DNA from 2 places in the Streptomyces sp. NPDC046308 genome. Region 2 is predicted to be linked to the other one. Evidence: predicted binding sites of a transcription regulator. Region 2 holds the regulator's gene; the other holds the start of a gene.
What was found. Region 2 encodes HrcA, which represses chaperone genes, less so after heat shock. Its sites were predicted from a motif close to TTNGCACTCNGNNNNNCNGAGTGCNAA; they were not measured.
Positions count from the first base shown of each region.

Region 1: a site for HrcA is predicted at 6,138-6,164, ahead of groES (co-chaperone GroES). Genes of this name have one in related genera too.

Region 1 is NZ_JBVJFB010000002.1:1,101,790-1,109,338, forward strand. Features, by position in the region: gene ACZ6JT_RS12395 (WhiB family transcriptional regulator) at 46-372, shown strand; gene ACZ6JT_RS12400 (LysR family transcriptional regulator) at 568-1,467, opposite strand; gene ACZ6JT_RS12405 (MOSC domain-containing protein) at 1,558-2,244, shown strand; gene ACZ6JT_RS12410 (SDR family NAD(P)-dependent oxidoreductase) at 2,276-3,049, shown strand; gene ACZ6JT_RS12415 (ester cyclase) at 3,161-3,871, shown strand; gene groL (chaperonin GroEL) at 3,945-5,573, opposite strand; gene groES (co-chaperone GroES) at 5,686-5,994, opposite strand; gene ACZ6JT_RS12430 (FtsW/RodA/SpoVE family cell cycle protein) at 7,176-7,549, shown strand, end outside.
Region 2 is NZ_JBVJFB010000002.1:548,426-555,974, reverse strand. Features, by position in the region: gene hemW (radical SAM family heme chaperone HemW) at 1-1,060, shown strand, start outside; gene ACZ6JT_RS09995 (DUF3097 domain-containing protein) at 1,088-1,897, opposite strand; gene ACZ6JT_RS09990 (MBL fold metallo-hydrolase) at 1,926-2,651, opposite strand; gene hrcA (heat-inducible transcriptional repressor HrcA) at 2,800-3,816, shown strand; gene dnaJ (molecular chaperone DnaJ) at 3,817-4,953, shown strand; gene ACZ6JT_RS09975 (nitronate monooxygenase) at 5,110-6,201, shown strand; gene ACZ6JT_RS09970 (16S rRNA (uracil(1498)-N(3))-methyltransferase) at 6,198-6,941, shown strand; gene ACZ6JT_RS09965 (histidine triad nucleotide-binding protein) at 7,071-7,430, shown strand; gene ACZ6JT_RS09960 (ribonuclease Z) at 7,434-7,549, shown strand, end outside.

The DNA.
Region 1 (7,549 bases), 550 kb from region 2:
ACATCGTCCGTATCCGCCTCAGTACCGGCACCAAGAGGACTACCAATGGCAGATTTCTCCCGCCTCCCCGGACCGAACGCCGACCTCTGGGACTGGCAGCTGCTGGCTGCCTGCCGCGGGGTCGACAGCTCCCTCTTCTTCCACCCGGAAGGCGAGCGGGGCGCGGCCAGGAGCGCGCGCGAGGCCTCGGCTAAAGAGGTCTGCATGCGATGCCCGGTCCGCGCGGAATGTGCCGCGCACGCACTCGCCGTCCGCGAGCCCTACGGAGTGTGGGGAGGCCTGACCGAGGACGAACGCGAGGAACTGATGGGCCGCGCCCGGCATCGCCTGATCCCGGCCTCGAGCGCGATCGGGCCGATCGCTCCGGACTGAGCGCTCGACGAAACGTCCGAAGGAACGTTTCTGCGGATCACCTGCACGCCCGGGCGTGTCGCCTCCGGCACCGGAGTTCACTCGTTCGGCCGTACGCACCGGGCCGAGTCCCCGCGTACGGCCAATCGCGCGGCGCGAGCTCCCGGAGCGTGCGCGTGCGCCCGGGCCCCCGAACCGGTCCGCCCGGCGCGGTCGTCAGCGCGTGGCGGCCCGCTCCAGCTCCGCCAGGGTCGCGGCCACGGCCGGGACCCTGGCCAGGTCGGGCAGGGTCAGCGCCACGACCTCCCGCTCGACGGCCGGCTCCACGACGACCGTGCTCACGCCCTTGGCCCGTACGGACTCCACCGCGAGCTCCGGCAGCACCGCCACGCCCAGCCCCGCGCCGACCAGGCCGACCACCGCCGGATAGTCGTCGGTGGCGAAGTCGATGCGCGGGGTGAAGCCCACGCCCTCGCACACCTCCACCAGATGGCGGCGGCAGCGCGGACAGCCCGCGATCCAGGGCTCGTCGGCCAGCTCGGCCATGCCCACGCGCTGCGCCCCGGCCAGCCGGTGCCCGTCCGGGACCAGCCCGACGAGCCGGTCCGTCAGCAGCGGCCGCACCACGAGGTCCTCCCACTCCGCGGCGGAGCCCGCGGCCCCGCCGTAGCGGAAGGCGAGGGCCAGGTCGCAGTCGCCCTCGCGCAGCATCTCCACCGAGCGCGGCGGCTCCGCCTCGACCAGCGAGATCCGGGTGCCCGGGTGTTCGGCGCGCATCGCCGCGAGCGCGGTCGGCACCAGCGTGGAGCTGCCGCTGGGGAAGGACACGAGCCGGACCCGGCCGGCGCGCAGCCCGGCGATGGCCGCGACCTCCTCCTCGGCGGCGGTCAGCCCGGCCAGGATCCCGGCGGCGTGCCGGACCAGGGCCTCACCGGCCTGGGTCAGCCGCATCTCGCGGCCGGTGCGGATGAGCAGCGGCGTGCCGGCCGACTGCTCCAGCGCCTTCATCTGCTGGGAGACGGCGGGCTGGGTGCAGCCGAGCTCACGGGCGGCGGCGGAGAAGGATCCGGTCCCGGCGACGGCGCGCAGAACCCGGAGATGACGTGCCTCGATCACCCTCCGAGCATAAGGCCTGCTTTGACCGCCGCGCGAATCCCTCGGGGACGCTTTGGGTCTCGCCGCCGCTAGCGTGTCCCCATGGGCACCATGCAACTGATCTCCGTGAACCTCGGCCGCGCCGCGGCCGTCGACTACACCGACGCCGAGGGCGGGGTGACGGGCATCGGCAAGCGTCCCGTCCCCGGGCCGGTCCGCGTCAGCGCCCCCGGCCCCAGGGCCACCGGGCGCGGCAGCGGCCTGGAGGGCGACGCCGTCTGCGACCGGCGCCACCACGGCGGCGACCACCAGGCCGTCTACGCGTACGCGCGCGAGGATCTGGACTGGTGGGCCGGCGAGCTGGACCGCGAGCTGCCCGGCGGGATCTTCGGCGAGAACCTCACCACCTCCGGCATCGACCTGAACACCGCGCGGCTCGGCGACCACTGGCGGGTCGGCGCGGACCTCGTCCTCGAAGTGGCCTCGGCCCGCATCCCGTGCCGGACCTTCCAGGGGGTCCTGGGCGAGAGCGGCTGGGTCAAGCGGTTCACCCAGGCCGCCCGGCCGGGCGCGTACCTGCGGGTGATCCGGGAGGGATCGGTCTCCCCCGGCGATCCCGTCGAGATCGTCCACCGGCCGGACCACGACGTGACGGTGGAACTGTGGTTCCGCGCCTTCACCACCGAACGCGCACTGCTGCCGCGCACCCTGGCGGCGGGGGCGGCGATGGAGCCGGAGGCCCACGAGCGGGTGCGGCTGTACATGGAGAAGCACGGGGTCGGCGCCGGGGCGCGGTAGCACCGTCACCCGGGGCGGCTAGGTTGCGCCTATGACGACTGCGTTGATTACGGGATCCACGGCGGGCATCGGCGCCGCCTTCGCCCGGCGGCTCGCCGCCCAGGGGCACAACCTGGTGCTGGTGGCGCGCGACACCAAGCGGCTCGGCGAGCAGGCCACCGAGCTGCACGACCGGCACGGCATCGAGGCCGAGGTGCTGGCCGCCGACCTCTCCACCGAGGAGGGAATCGCGGCGGTGGAGCAGCGCCTCGGCGACCGGACGCACCCGGTGGACCTGCTGGTCAACAACGCCGGATTCGGCAACAAGGGCCGCTATCTCGAGGTCTCCATGGCCGACGAGCTGACCATGCTGAAGGTGCACGTCGAGGCGGTCCTGCGGCTGACCTCGGCCGCCACCGAGTCGATGCGCTCGCGCGGCCGCGGCGGCGTGATCAACGTGGCCTCGGTCGCCGCCTTCGTGCCGCGCGGTACGTACGGGGCGAGCAAGGCCTGGGTCGTGCAGTTCACCCAGGGCGCGGCGCGGGACCTGGCGGGCTCCGGGGTACGGCTGATGGCGCTGTGCCCCGGCTTCGTGCGCACGGAGTTCCACCAGCGCGCCGGCATGGGCACGGACAACATCCCGAACTGGATGTGGCTGGACGCCGACAAGCTGGTGGCGGCGGCCCTGGCCGACCTGGCGCGGGGCAAGACGGTGTCGATCCCGGACCCGCGGTACAAGGCGCTGATGGGCGTGGTGAAGCTGACGCCGCGCGGGCTGCTGGGCGGGATGTCCTCGCGTACGGGCCGCAAGTACGGGCCCCAGTAGCGTCCGTGGCGCGTCGGTGAGCGCGATCTGACGGGAAGCGGCCGCCGGACCGCCAAACGGGCGAACCCTCCCTAAACTGGACATGTCCCATCTCCAGCGGGAGGCGACGCGATGACATTCGTACAAGTGATCGATTACGAGACGAAGCGGTTCGATGAGATGAACGCGCTCATCGACCGCTGGGCGGAGCAGAGCAGCGGCCGGCGCACCGCCACGCACACGATGATCGGCCAGGACCGCGAGGCCCCGAGCCACTACGTGGACATGGTGGAATTCGCCTCGTACGAGGAGGCCATGAAGAACTCTCAGCTCCCGGAGACGGACCGGATGTTCAAGGAGATGGTGGCCCTCTGCGAAGGAATGCCGAAGTTCATGAACCTCGACGTGGTCCGCGACGAGCACCTCAACAAGCAGCTCGTCGACCGCGTGTTCCGGGACGCCGCCATGGAGGGCGACATGAGCGTCCTGGACGAGTGCTTCGCGACGAACTACATCGACCACGACGTCAGCAAAGAGGAACCCACCGTCATCGGACGGGACGCCATGCGCTCGGACATGGAGACCTGGCGCGCCGCCTTCGACATGACCTTCGAGCAGACGGCCCAGCTGGCCGAGGGCGACATGGTCACGACGGTGTGGAACTGGCGCGGCACCCACAAGGGGATGTTCATGGGGGTCGCACCGACCGGGAAGACGTACGAGATGTCCGGGAGCACCACCTTCCGGTGCCTCAACGGAGAGATCGTCGAGGGCTGGTGGCATTACAACCCCGGAGCGCTGCAGCGCCAGATGGGCGGCTCCGGAATGCCCTACGGAACCTGAGGCCCTGGGCCCGACCACGGGGAAGGCCCCGTTCCGCGACTGCGGAACGGGGCCTTCCCTGCGTGGTGCGCGATCAGTGGCTGTGGCCGTGACCGTGGCCGTGACCGGCGTCGCCCTCGTCCTCCGCCGGCTTCTCGACGACCAGGGTCTCGGTCGTGAGCAGCAGGGAGGCGATGGAGGCGGCGTTCTCCAGCGCGGAACGGGTGGCCTTCACCGGGTCGATGACGCCGGCCTTGACCAGGTCGCCGTACTCGCCGGTGGCGGCGTTGAAGCCCTGGCCCTTGTCGAGCTCGGCGACCTTCGAGGTGATGACGTAACCCTCGAGACCGGCGTTCTCGGCGATCCAGCGCAGCGGCTCGACGGCGGCGCGGCGCACGACCGCGACACCGGTGGCCTCGTCGCCCGACAGGCCGAGGTTGCCCTCGAGGACCTTGACGGCGTGGACGAGCGCGGAGCCACCGCCGGAGACGATGCCCTCCTCGACCGCGGCGCGGGTCGCGGAGATGGCGTCCTCGAGACGGTGCTTCTTCTCCTTGAGCTCCACCTCGGTGGCGGCGCCGACCTTGATGACGCAGACGCCGCCGGCGAGCTTCGCCAGGCGCTCCTGCAGCTTCTCGCGGTCCCAGTCCGAGTCGGTGGACTCGATCTCGGCCTTGATCTGGTTGACGCGGCCGAGGACCTCTTCGGAGCTGCCGCCACCGTCGACGATGGTGGTGTCGTCCTTGGAGATGGTCACGCGGCGCGCGGTGCCCAGTACGTCCAGACCGGCCTGGTCGAGCTTGAGGCCGACCTCCTCGGCGATGACGGTGGCACCGGTGAGGGTGGCCATGTCCTGGAGCATCGCCTTGCGACGGTCACCGAAGCCCGGGGCCTTGACGGCCACCGCGTTGAAGGTGCCGCGGATCTTGTTGACGACGAGGGTGGAGAGCGCCTCGCCCTCGACGTCCTCGGCGATGATCAGCAGCGGCTTGGAGGCGCCGGCCTGGATGACCTTCTCCAGCAGGGGCAGGAGGTCCTGGATCGAGGAGATCTTGCCCTGGTTGATCAGGATGTACGGGTCGTCGAGGACGGCCTCCATACGCTCCTGGTCGGAGACCATGTACGGGGAGAGGTAGCCCTTGTCGAAGGCCATGCCCTCGGTGAACTCCAGCTCCAGGCCGAAGGTGTTGGACTCCTCGACGGTGATGACACCGTCCTTGCCGACCTTGTCCATCGCCTCGGCGATGAGCTCGCCGACCTGCTGGTCCTGCGCGGAGAGCGCGGCCACGGCGGCGATGTCGGACTTGTCGTCGATCGGGCGGGCGGTCGCGAGGAGCTCCTCGGAGACGGCCTTGACCGCGGCGTCGATGCCCTTCTTCAGGGCGGCCGGGGAGGCACCCGCGGCGACGTTGCGCAGACCCTCGCGGACCAGCGCCTGGGCCAGCACGGTGGCGGTGGTGGTGCCGTCACCCGCGATGTCGTTGGTCTTGGTCGCCACCTCCTTCACGAGCTGCGCGCCCAGGTTCTCGTACGGGTCGTCCAGCTCGACCTCGCGGGCGATGGTGACACCGTCGTTGGTGATGGTGGGGGCGCCGAACTTCTTGTCGATGACGACGTTGCGGCCCTTGGGGCCGATCGTCACCTTGACCGTGTCGGCAAGCTTGTTGACGCCGCGCTCGAGGGCGCGACGGGCGTCCTCGTCGAACTTCAGGATCTTCGCCATGGGAGCGGTTCAGCCCTCTCGAAAACTCGGGTTTAACGAACTGCGCCCCTCGCCGCCCGGCAATCAGCGGGGTGACCAGGGGCGCAGCTCAAAGCAGTACTGATGAAGAGAATTACTTCTCGACGATCGCGAGCACGTCGCGAGCCGAGAGGACGAGGTACTCCTCGCCGCTGTACTTCACTTCGGTGCCGCCGTACTTGCTGTAGAGCACGATGTCGCCGACGGTGACGTCCAGCGGGAGACGCTGGCCGTCCTCGAAGCGACCCGGGCCCACCGCGAGGACGACGCCCTCCTGGGGCTTCTCCTTCGCGGTGTCCGGGATGACCAGGCCGGAGGCCGTGGTCTGCTCGGCGTCGAGCGGCTGGACCACAATGCGGTCCTCAAGCGGCTTGATGGCAACCTTGGAGCTGGCGGTCGTCACGATCCGACCTCCCCCTTCGGAGATCCGGGGTTAACTGTCTGAGGTGGCGACCAGGTCGATCCGTCGTCGCGGGTGCCGGATCTGCCTGTCGCTGTGTTGGCACTCACCGGGGGTGAGTGCCAGGTGCGAGACTATTCCGGCGATTAGCACTCGGTCAAGCGGAGTGCCAATTCTGGCCGCCGGGGGTGTCGTTTTGCAGCTCAACCGAGTGCCCTGCGGGCGGCTCGGCGGGCGTGGGACGGCCCCAGCGCGGGTGCCCTGCGGGCGGCTCGGCGGGATCCAGCGGGGCTGGTCGACGGGGCCGGCCCGCGACGCGGTGCCCTACGGGCGGCTCGGCGGGTGTGGGGCGGGCCCAGCGCGGGTGCCCTGCGGGGGCTCGGCGGGATTCAGCGGGGCCAGTCGGCGGGGTCGGTCCGCGGAGCGGGTGCCATGCGGGGGCTCGGCAGAACTTTTGCGACGGGCTGGTCGGCGGGGGCGGTCCGCGGTGCCGCGCCGGGATGTCTCCTCGGCTCGCGCCTGCGGGCACGTCACGGCCCCATGGCCTGGGTTGCGCGCTCGTCCTGCGGGGACACCCCGGCACGTTCCCACTCCCCTCCGGCATGGGGCGGGGACACGCAGGAGGGTCCCCGCAGGACGAGCGCGCAACCCAGGCCGCACAACCTGACCACCGCCGCAGGCGCGAGCCGAGGAGACCCTCGTGCGGGGCCCCGACCCACCCCAACGCCGAGCCGCCCGCAGGGCAACCCGCGCTGGGCCCGCTCCACACGCGCCGAGCCGCCCGCAGGGCGTGGGGCGGGGACACGCAGGGGTCGCCGCAGGCCGCACCGCCCGACCAGAACTTCCTGGGCGTCCCGGTCGATCACTTCGCCGAGCTGAACCTGGCCGGTTTCCACCACCTCGCGGGCGCGCTGCGCGGCGTACCGGTGTGCCTGAGCAAGGCCCCGCGGGCCCGCCCTGGGGAGGGGCATCCGGGGGAAGGGGCAATTCACGACACTTCCCGTCGAAGGCTTCGGAAGGAACCATGGGGAGGCCATCAACGTCGTAGATGATATGAAGATAAAGCGCCTCATTACCGAGCAGATCGGACCGAAGGCTTCCGCCGGCTCCGGCGCCCCGTCCTCACCCCCGTCCTCACAGGAGGCGGCACCCTCGCCTTCCCCCAAGGACGGTGGCGGCATCCCGTGCGCGGGCTGAGGCCCCTGACGTCGGCGGGCGCCCGCCGCCGCACGGAGGCGCTGCTCCTGGTCTTCGTCATCGCCATCGCCGTCTTCGGCCACGCCGCCGCGGGCCTCGCCATGAACGACGAGCTGCCGCCCAACCTCGCCGGCTTCGCCATCAGCATGACCCTGCTGTCGCTGGTGGGGCACTTGGGCGTGCGCCGCTTCGCGGCCTACGCGGACCCGCTGGTCTTCCCCCTCGCCATGCTGCTGACGGGGCTCGGGCTGGTGCTGCTGCACCGCCTCGACCAGGGTTACATCGAGCGCTACAACTCCGACGCGAACGCCCCCGGGCAGCTGATGTGGACGGTGGTCGGGGTCGCCGCCTGCCTCCTGGT
Region 2 (7,549 bases):
CACCGGAGGCGTGCTCGCCTCCCGGGAGAACTACGCCGACACCCTGATCGACGAGGTCCGCCTCGCGCGGAAGGTACTCGGGGACGACCCGCGGGCCGTACGGACCGTGTTCGTCGGCGGCGGTACCCCCACGCTGCTGCCGGCCGGGGACCTCGTCCGGATGCTCGCCGCGATCCGCGACGAGTTCGGCCTGGCCGAGGACGCGGAGATCACCACGGAGGCCAACCCGGAGTCCGTGAACCCGGAGTACCTGGCCGAGCTGCGCGCCGGCGGCTTCAACCGGATCTCCTTCGGCATGCAGAGCGCGAAGCAGCACGTCCTGAAGGTGCTGGACCGCACCCACACCCCCGGCCGCCCGGAGGCCTGCGTCGCCGAGGCGCGCGCGGCGGGCTTCGACCACGTCAACCTCGACCTGATCTACGGCACGCCCGGCGAGAGCGACCAGGACTGGCGGGACTCCCTCGCCGCCGCCCTCGGAGCCGGCCCGGACCACATCAGCGCCTACGCGCTGATCGTGGAGGAGGGCACACAGCTGGCCCGCCGGATCCGCCGGGGCGAGGTCCCGATGACGGACGACGACGTGCACGCCGACCGCTACCTGATCGCGGACGAGGTGATGGCCGGGGCCGGGTACTCCTGGTACGAGGTCTCGAACTGGGCCACCTCGGAGGCCGGGCGCTGCCTGCACAACGAGCTGTACTGGCGCGGCGCCGACTGGTGGGGCGCCGGGCCGGGCGCGCACTCGCACGTGGGCGGGGTCCGCTGGTGGAACGTGAAGCACCCCGGAGCGTACGCCGCCGCGCTGGCGGAGGGCCGCTCCCCGGGCGCGGGACGCGAACTCCTCTCCGAGGAGGACCGGCGCGTCGAGCGGATCCTGCTGGAGCTGAGGCTCGTGGACGGCGTCCCGCTGTCCCTGCTCGCCCCGGCCGGGCTCGCCGCGTCCCGCAGGGCCCTCGCGGACGGGCTGCTGGACGCCGGTCCGTACGAGGCCGGGCGGGCCGTCCTGACCCTGCGCGGCCGGCTGCTCGCCGACGCGGTGGTCCGGGACCTGGTCGACTGATCGCCGACTTCGGCACCTCCAGGGGCGTCAGGCCTCACCGCCACCCGTGACGAAGTCGATCAGTTCCTCCACGCGGCCCAGCAGCGTCGGCTCCAGGTCCTTCCAGGACGTCACCCGGGACAGGATGTGCTGCCACGCGGCGCCCGTGTTCTCCGGCCAGCCCAGCGCCCGGCAGACGCCCGTCTTCCAGTCCTGGCCGCGCGGGATGACCGGCCACGCGGCGATGCCCAGCGCGGACGGCTTCACCGCCTGCCAGACGTCGACGTACGGGTGGCCCACGATCAGGACGTCCGGCGAGGTCACCGACGCCGCGATGCGGGACTCCTTCGAGCCGGGCACCAGGTGGTCCACCAGCACGCCCAGGCGGGCGTCCGGGCCCGGGTCGAAGTCGGCGACGACGGCCCGCAGGTCGTCGACGCCCTCCAGGTACTCCACCACCACGCCCTCGACGCGCAGGTCGTCGCCCCAGACCTTCTCGACCAGTTCCGCGTCGTGGCGGCCCTCCACGTAGATGCGCCCGGCCCGCGCCACCCGTGCCCGGGCCCCGGGGACGGCGATCGAACCCGAGGCCGTACGGGAGGGCGCCGACGGGCCCCGGGGCGGGCGGACCAGCGTGACGACCGCGCCCTCCAGCAGGAAGCCCCGCGGCTCCATGGGGAACACCCGCCGCCTGCCGAAGCGGTCCTCCAGGGTCACCGTGCCCGCCTCGCAGGCCACCACCGCGCCGCAGAAGTCCGTACCCGCCACCTCGACCACCAGATCGGGCTCGGCCGCCACCTCGGGCACCGCCCGGGGGCGCTTCCACTGCGGGGTCAGGTCGGGGGAGTACTCGCGCATCCGGCCGACAGTAGGAGAGCGGCCCGCGTCATGTCTCCGACACGCCGAAACGGGCTGCCAGTGTGGCGCGTTGCGCACGGACGAAGGCTCCCGAGACCACCGCTCCGTGACCCGGCACGTACAGTGCGTCGTCCCCGCCGAGCGCGAGCAGCCGGTCCAGGGCGGCCGGCCACTGCCGGGGCGTCGCGTCCGGACCCGCCAGGGGCTCGCCCGACTCCTCGACCAGGTCCCCGCAGAACACGGTCTCGCGCTCGCCCGGCACGAAGACGGCCAGGTCGTGCCGGGTGTGCCCGGGCCCGACATTGGCCAGCAGCACCTGCAGCCCGCCCAGTTCCAGCGTCCACTCGCCCGACACCAGGTGCTTCGGCACCACCAGCAGGTCCACCGCCTCGGCCGCCTCCGCCTCCGCCAGGCCGTGGCGCACCGCGTCCCCGCGCAGCTCCTCACGGCCCGTGGAGAGCAGCGCGTCCAGCCCGACCGCGCCGAAGACCTCGGCCCCGGAGAAGGCGGCACCGCCCAGCACGTGATCGAAATGGCCGTGCGTGAATGCGATATGGGTCACGCGCCGACCCGTCAGCCGCTCCGCCTCGGCCCGCACCTGCGCGCCCTCCCGGAGACAGGAACCGGGGTCGATCAGGAGCACCGACTCGTTGCCCACCACCAGTCCCACGGTGCAGTCCCACACCGGCAGGCGTCGCCGGCCGGCCCGTCCGGTCAGCCGTTCCCAGCCTTCCTCTTCCCAACGCACGTCCATGCCGCGACGCTACCCTGGCGGGCCTCCCTTGCCAGGGTCTCACTACCCGGCCGTACACTGAGCGGGGGATCTCTGGCACTCGAACGGACAGAGTGCCAACGAACCCGGCAGAACACGGCAACGGACCAGAGCTGGAGGTGTGCACGCGATGCTCAGCGAACGCAGACTCGAAGTGCTGCGCGCCATCGTCCAGGACTACGTGGGGACGGAGGAGCCGGTCGGCTCCAAGGCGCTCACCGAGCGGCACCGGCTCGGCGTCTCGCCCGCGACCGTGCGCAACGACATGGCCGTGCTGGAGGACGAGGGCTACATCGCCCAGCCCCACACCAGCGCCGGCCGGATCCCCACCGACAAGGGCTACCGGCTCTTCGTCGACAAGCTGGCGGGGGTCAAACCGCTGTCGACGCCCGAGCGCCGGGCCATCCAGAACTTCCTCGACGGCGCCGTCGACCTCGACGACGTCGTCGGACGCACGGTGCGGCTGCTCGCGCAGCTCACCCGGCAGGTCGCGGTCGTGCAGTACCCGAGCCTGACCCGGTCGACCGTCCGGCACGTGGAGCTGCTCTCGCTCGCTCCCGCGCGCCTGATGCTCGTACTGATCACGGACACCGGACGGGTCGAGCAGCGGCTCATCGACTGCCCGAGTCCCTTCGGCGAGGCCTCGCTCGCCGACCTGCGGGCCCGGCTCAACAGCCGGGTCGTCGGACGGCGCTTCACCGATGTGCCCCCGCTCGTCCAGGACCTCCCCGAGTCCTTCGAGGCCGAGGACCGCGGCACGGTCTCCACCGTGCTCACGACACTCCTCGAAACCCTGGTCGAGGAAGCCGAGGAACGGCTGATGATCGGCGGCACCGCCAATCTCACCCGCTTCGGCCACGATTTTCCCCTGACGATCAGGCCGGTGCTGGAGGCGCTGGAGGAGCAGGTCGTGCTCCTCAAGCTGCTCGGCGAGGCCAGCGAGTCGGGAATGGCCGTACGGATCGGGCATGAGAATGCCTACGAGGGACTGAACTCCACGTCCGTCGTCTCGGTCGGTTACGGTTCGGGCGGCGAAACAGTCGCCAAACTCGGCGTGGTCGGACCGACCCGCATGGACTACCCCGGAACGATGGGAGCGGTACGCGCAGTGGCACGTTACGTCGGACAGATCCTGGCGGAGTCGTAAGTGGCCACGGACTACTACGCCGTTCTCGGCGTGCGCCGCGACGCATCGCAGGACGAGATCAAGAAGGCCTTCCGGCGGCTCGCGCGCGAGCTGCACCCGGACGTGAACCCCGATCCCAAGACGCAAGAGCGTTTCAAGGAGATCAACGCCGCCTACGAGGTCCTCTCGGACCCGCAGAAGAAGCAGGTCTACGACCTCGGCGGGGACCCGCTGTCCTCCTCGGGCGGCGGCGGTGCGGGCGGCTTCGGAGCCGGTGGCTTCGGCAACTTCTCCGACATCATGGACGCCTTCTTCGGCCAGAGTCAGCAGCGCGGCCCGCGCTCGCGGACCCGGCGCGGCCAGGACGCCATGATCCGCCTGGACCTGGAGCTGGACGAGGCGGCCTTCGGGACGACCAAGGACATCCAGGTCGACACGGCCGTCGTCTGCACCACCTGCTCCGGTGAGGGCGCCGCTCCCGGCACCTCCGCGCAGACGTGTGACATGTGCCGCGGCCGCGGTGAGGTCTCGCAGGTCACCCGGTCCTTCCTGGGCCAGGTCATGACCTCGCGCCCCTGCCCGCAGTGCCAGGGCTTCGGCACCGTGGTCCCGACCCCGTGCCCCGAGTGCGCGGGCGACGGCCGGGTCCGCTCCCGCCGCAGCCTCACGGTCAAGATCCCGGCCGGTGTCGAGAACGGCACCCGGATCCAGCTCGCGGGCGAGGGCGAGGTCGGCCCCGGCGGCGGCCCCGCCGGCGACCTGTACGTGGAGATCCACGAGCTGGCGCACCCGACCTTCCAGCGGCGCGGGGACGACCTGCACTGCACGGTGACGATCCCGATGACGGCGGCCGCACTGGGCACCAAGTGTCCGCTGGAGACGCTGGACGGCCTGGAGGAGATCGACATCCGGCCCGGCACCGGCTCCGGGCAGGCGATCCCGCTGCACGGGCGGGGCGTCACCCACCTGCGCGGCGGCGGGCGCGGCGACCTGATCGTCCACGTCGAGGTCACCACCCCGGGCAAGCTGGACGCCCAGCAGGAGGAGCTGCTGCGCCAGCTGGCGAAGCTGCGCGGCGAGGAGCGGCCGATGGGCCAGTTCGCGCCAGGCCAGCAGGGGCTGTTCAGCCGCCTGAAGGACGCGTTCAACGGTCGCTGAGCGGCCGGCGGACACCGCCGAGAGCCCGGCCAGGGGATTCCCCGCCGGGCTCTTCGCATGGGCCCGGCGGCGGCCGGGGAGCGGGGCCGGAAGCGGACTATGCCAGGCGAATGCCATGATTCGGCCCCATGAGCGGGACATGGCACGATGCAGTGCATGTCCTCCGCGCCGAACGGTCTCTCTCCTTACCCGATCGTGCAGGCTCCCATGGCGGGCGGCGCCTCCTGTCCGCCGCTCGCCGCCGCCGTGTGCGAGGCGGGCGGGCTGGGCTTCCTGGCGGGCGGCTACAAGACCGCCGACGGGATGTACCAGGAGATCAAGCAGGTGCGTGCGCTGACCCGGCGCCGCTTCGGCGTCAACCTCTACATGCCGCAGACCGGCTACGTGGACCCGGCCGCCGTGGAGGCGTACCGCGGGCAGCTGGCCGGTGAGGCGAGCTGGTACGCGGTCTCGCTCGCCGAGGAGGACGTCATCGGCACCAGCGACGACGGCTACGACGCCAAGCTCGCCATCCTCCTCGAAGACCCGGTCCCGGTCGTCTCCTTCACCTTCGGCTGCCCCTCCTCCTCCGCCCTCGCCGCCCTGCGCAAGGCCGGTACGTACACGGTCGTCACGGCGACCTCCGTCGAGGAGGCCCGTACGGCCCAGCAGGCGGGCGCCGACGCCGTGTGCATCCAGGGCGCCGAGGCGGGCGGCCACCAGGGCACCCACCGCGACGACCCGCAGGTCGACGGCACGGCGGCCGTGGGGCTGCTCGCGCTGGTGGCCCAGGTGCGGGAGGCCGTGGCCCTGCCGATCATCGCGGCCGGCGGCCTGATGCGGGGCTCGCAGATCGCGGCGCTGCTGGCGGCGGGCGCCGAGGCGGCGCAGTTCGGGACGGCCTTCCTGGCCTGCCCGGAGTCGGGTGCGGACCCCGCGCACAAGAAGGCCCTGACCGACCCGCTGTTCGTCCGGACCGAGCTGACCCGGGCGTTCTCCGGGCGGCCGGCGCGCGGGCTGGTGAACCGCTTCGTGCGCGAGCACGGCCCGTACGCCCCGGCCGCCTACCCCCAGGTCCACCACCTGACCTCGGGGCTGCGCAAGGCGGCCGCCGCGGCCGGGGACCCGCAGGGCATGGCCCTGTGGGCGGGCCAGGGGCACCGGCTGGCGCGGGCACTGCCGGCGGCGGAGCTGGTGGAGGTGCTGGCGGCCGAACTGACCGAGGCACAGAGCACGTTGAAGGCAATGCAGATGAGGAGTGCGTCATGACCGCCCCGGTGTTCGTGGTCGAAGAGGTCCCCGCGGGGGCGGAGTTCGTCCTGGAGGGCCCGGAGGGCCGGCACGCGGTGTCCGTGAAACGGCTGAACCCGGGCGAGGCGCTGGTCCTGACCGACGGCCGGGGCGGCTGGGCGGAGGCCGTCGTCAAGGCGGCGGAGGGCAAGGACCGGCTGGTCGTGGCCGTGTCCTCGGCCGGACTGGAACCGGAACCGGCCGTCCGCATCACCGTGGTCCAGGCCCTGCCCAAGGGCGACCGCGGCGAGCTGGCCGTCGAGACCATGACCGAGACCGGCGTGGACGCGATCGTGCCCTGGCAGGCCTCGCGCTGCATCACGCAGTGGCGCGGGGACCGGGGGGCCAAGTCCCTCGCGAAGTGGCGGGCCACCGCGCGCGAGGCGGGCAAGCAGTCCCGCCGGGTGCGGTTCCCGGAGGTGGCCGAGGCCATGTCCACCAAGCAGGTGGCGGCGCTGCTCGCCGAGGCCGACCTGGGGATGGTCCTGCACGAGGACCGCGACACCCCCTCCCAGGCCCTGGCCACGGCCGCGCTGCCCACCTCGGGTTCCGTCGTCCTGGTCGTCGGCCCGGAGGGCGGCGTCTCCCCGGAGGAGCTGGCGGCCTTCGCCGCGGCGGGGGCCCACCCCTACCGCCTGGGCCGCTCCGTCCTGCGGACCTCCACGGCCGGCACCGCGGCCACGGCGGTCCTGCTGGCCCGCACCGGCCGCTGGGCCTGAGGGGCCGGCCGGTCCCGACGGACCGCCCCGCCTCCCCGTCCCGGGCCCGAAGGGCCGAAACGGCCGCCCGCGGCGGCCGCCCGGCTGGATACGATGCCCGGACCGATCACCATCACGGGAGGCTCAGCAATGGCCGGGGAACCGCAGGCGGACTGCCTGTTCTGCAAGATCGTCGAGGGGCACATCCCCGCGACCGTGGTCCGCGAGACCGAGACCACGGTCGCCTTCCGGGACATCAACCCGCAGGCGCCCACGCACGTGCTCGTCATCCCCAAGGCGCACTACCCCGACGCGGCCTCCCTCGCCGCCGCCGAGCCGGCCGTCGCCGCCGACATACTGCGCGAGGCCGGCCAGATCGCCCTCGACGAGAAGATCGTCGACCACGGCTACCGCGTGGTCTTCAACACCGGCTCCGGCGCCGGGCAGACCGTCTTCCACGCGCACGCGCACGTCATCGGCGGCCGCGGCCTCCAGTGGCCCCCCGGATAGCACGTGTCCGTACGAGAGTTCGTCGTGCTGGGCACCGCCAGCCAGGTGCCCACCCGACACCGCAACCACAACGGATACCTGCTGCGCTGGGACGGCGAGGGCATCCTCTTCGACCCGGG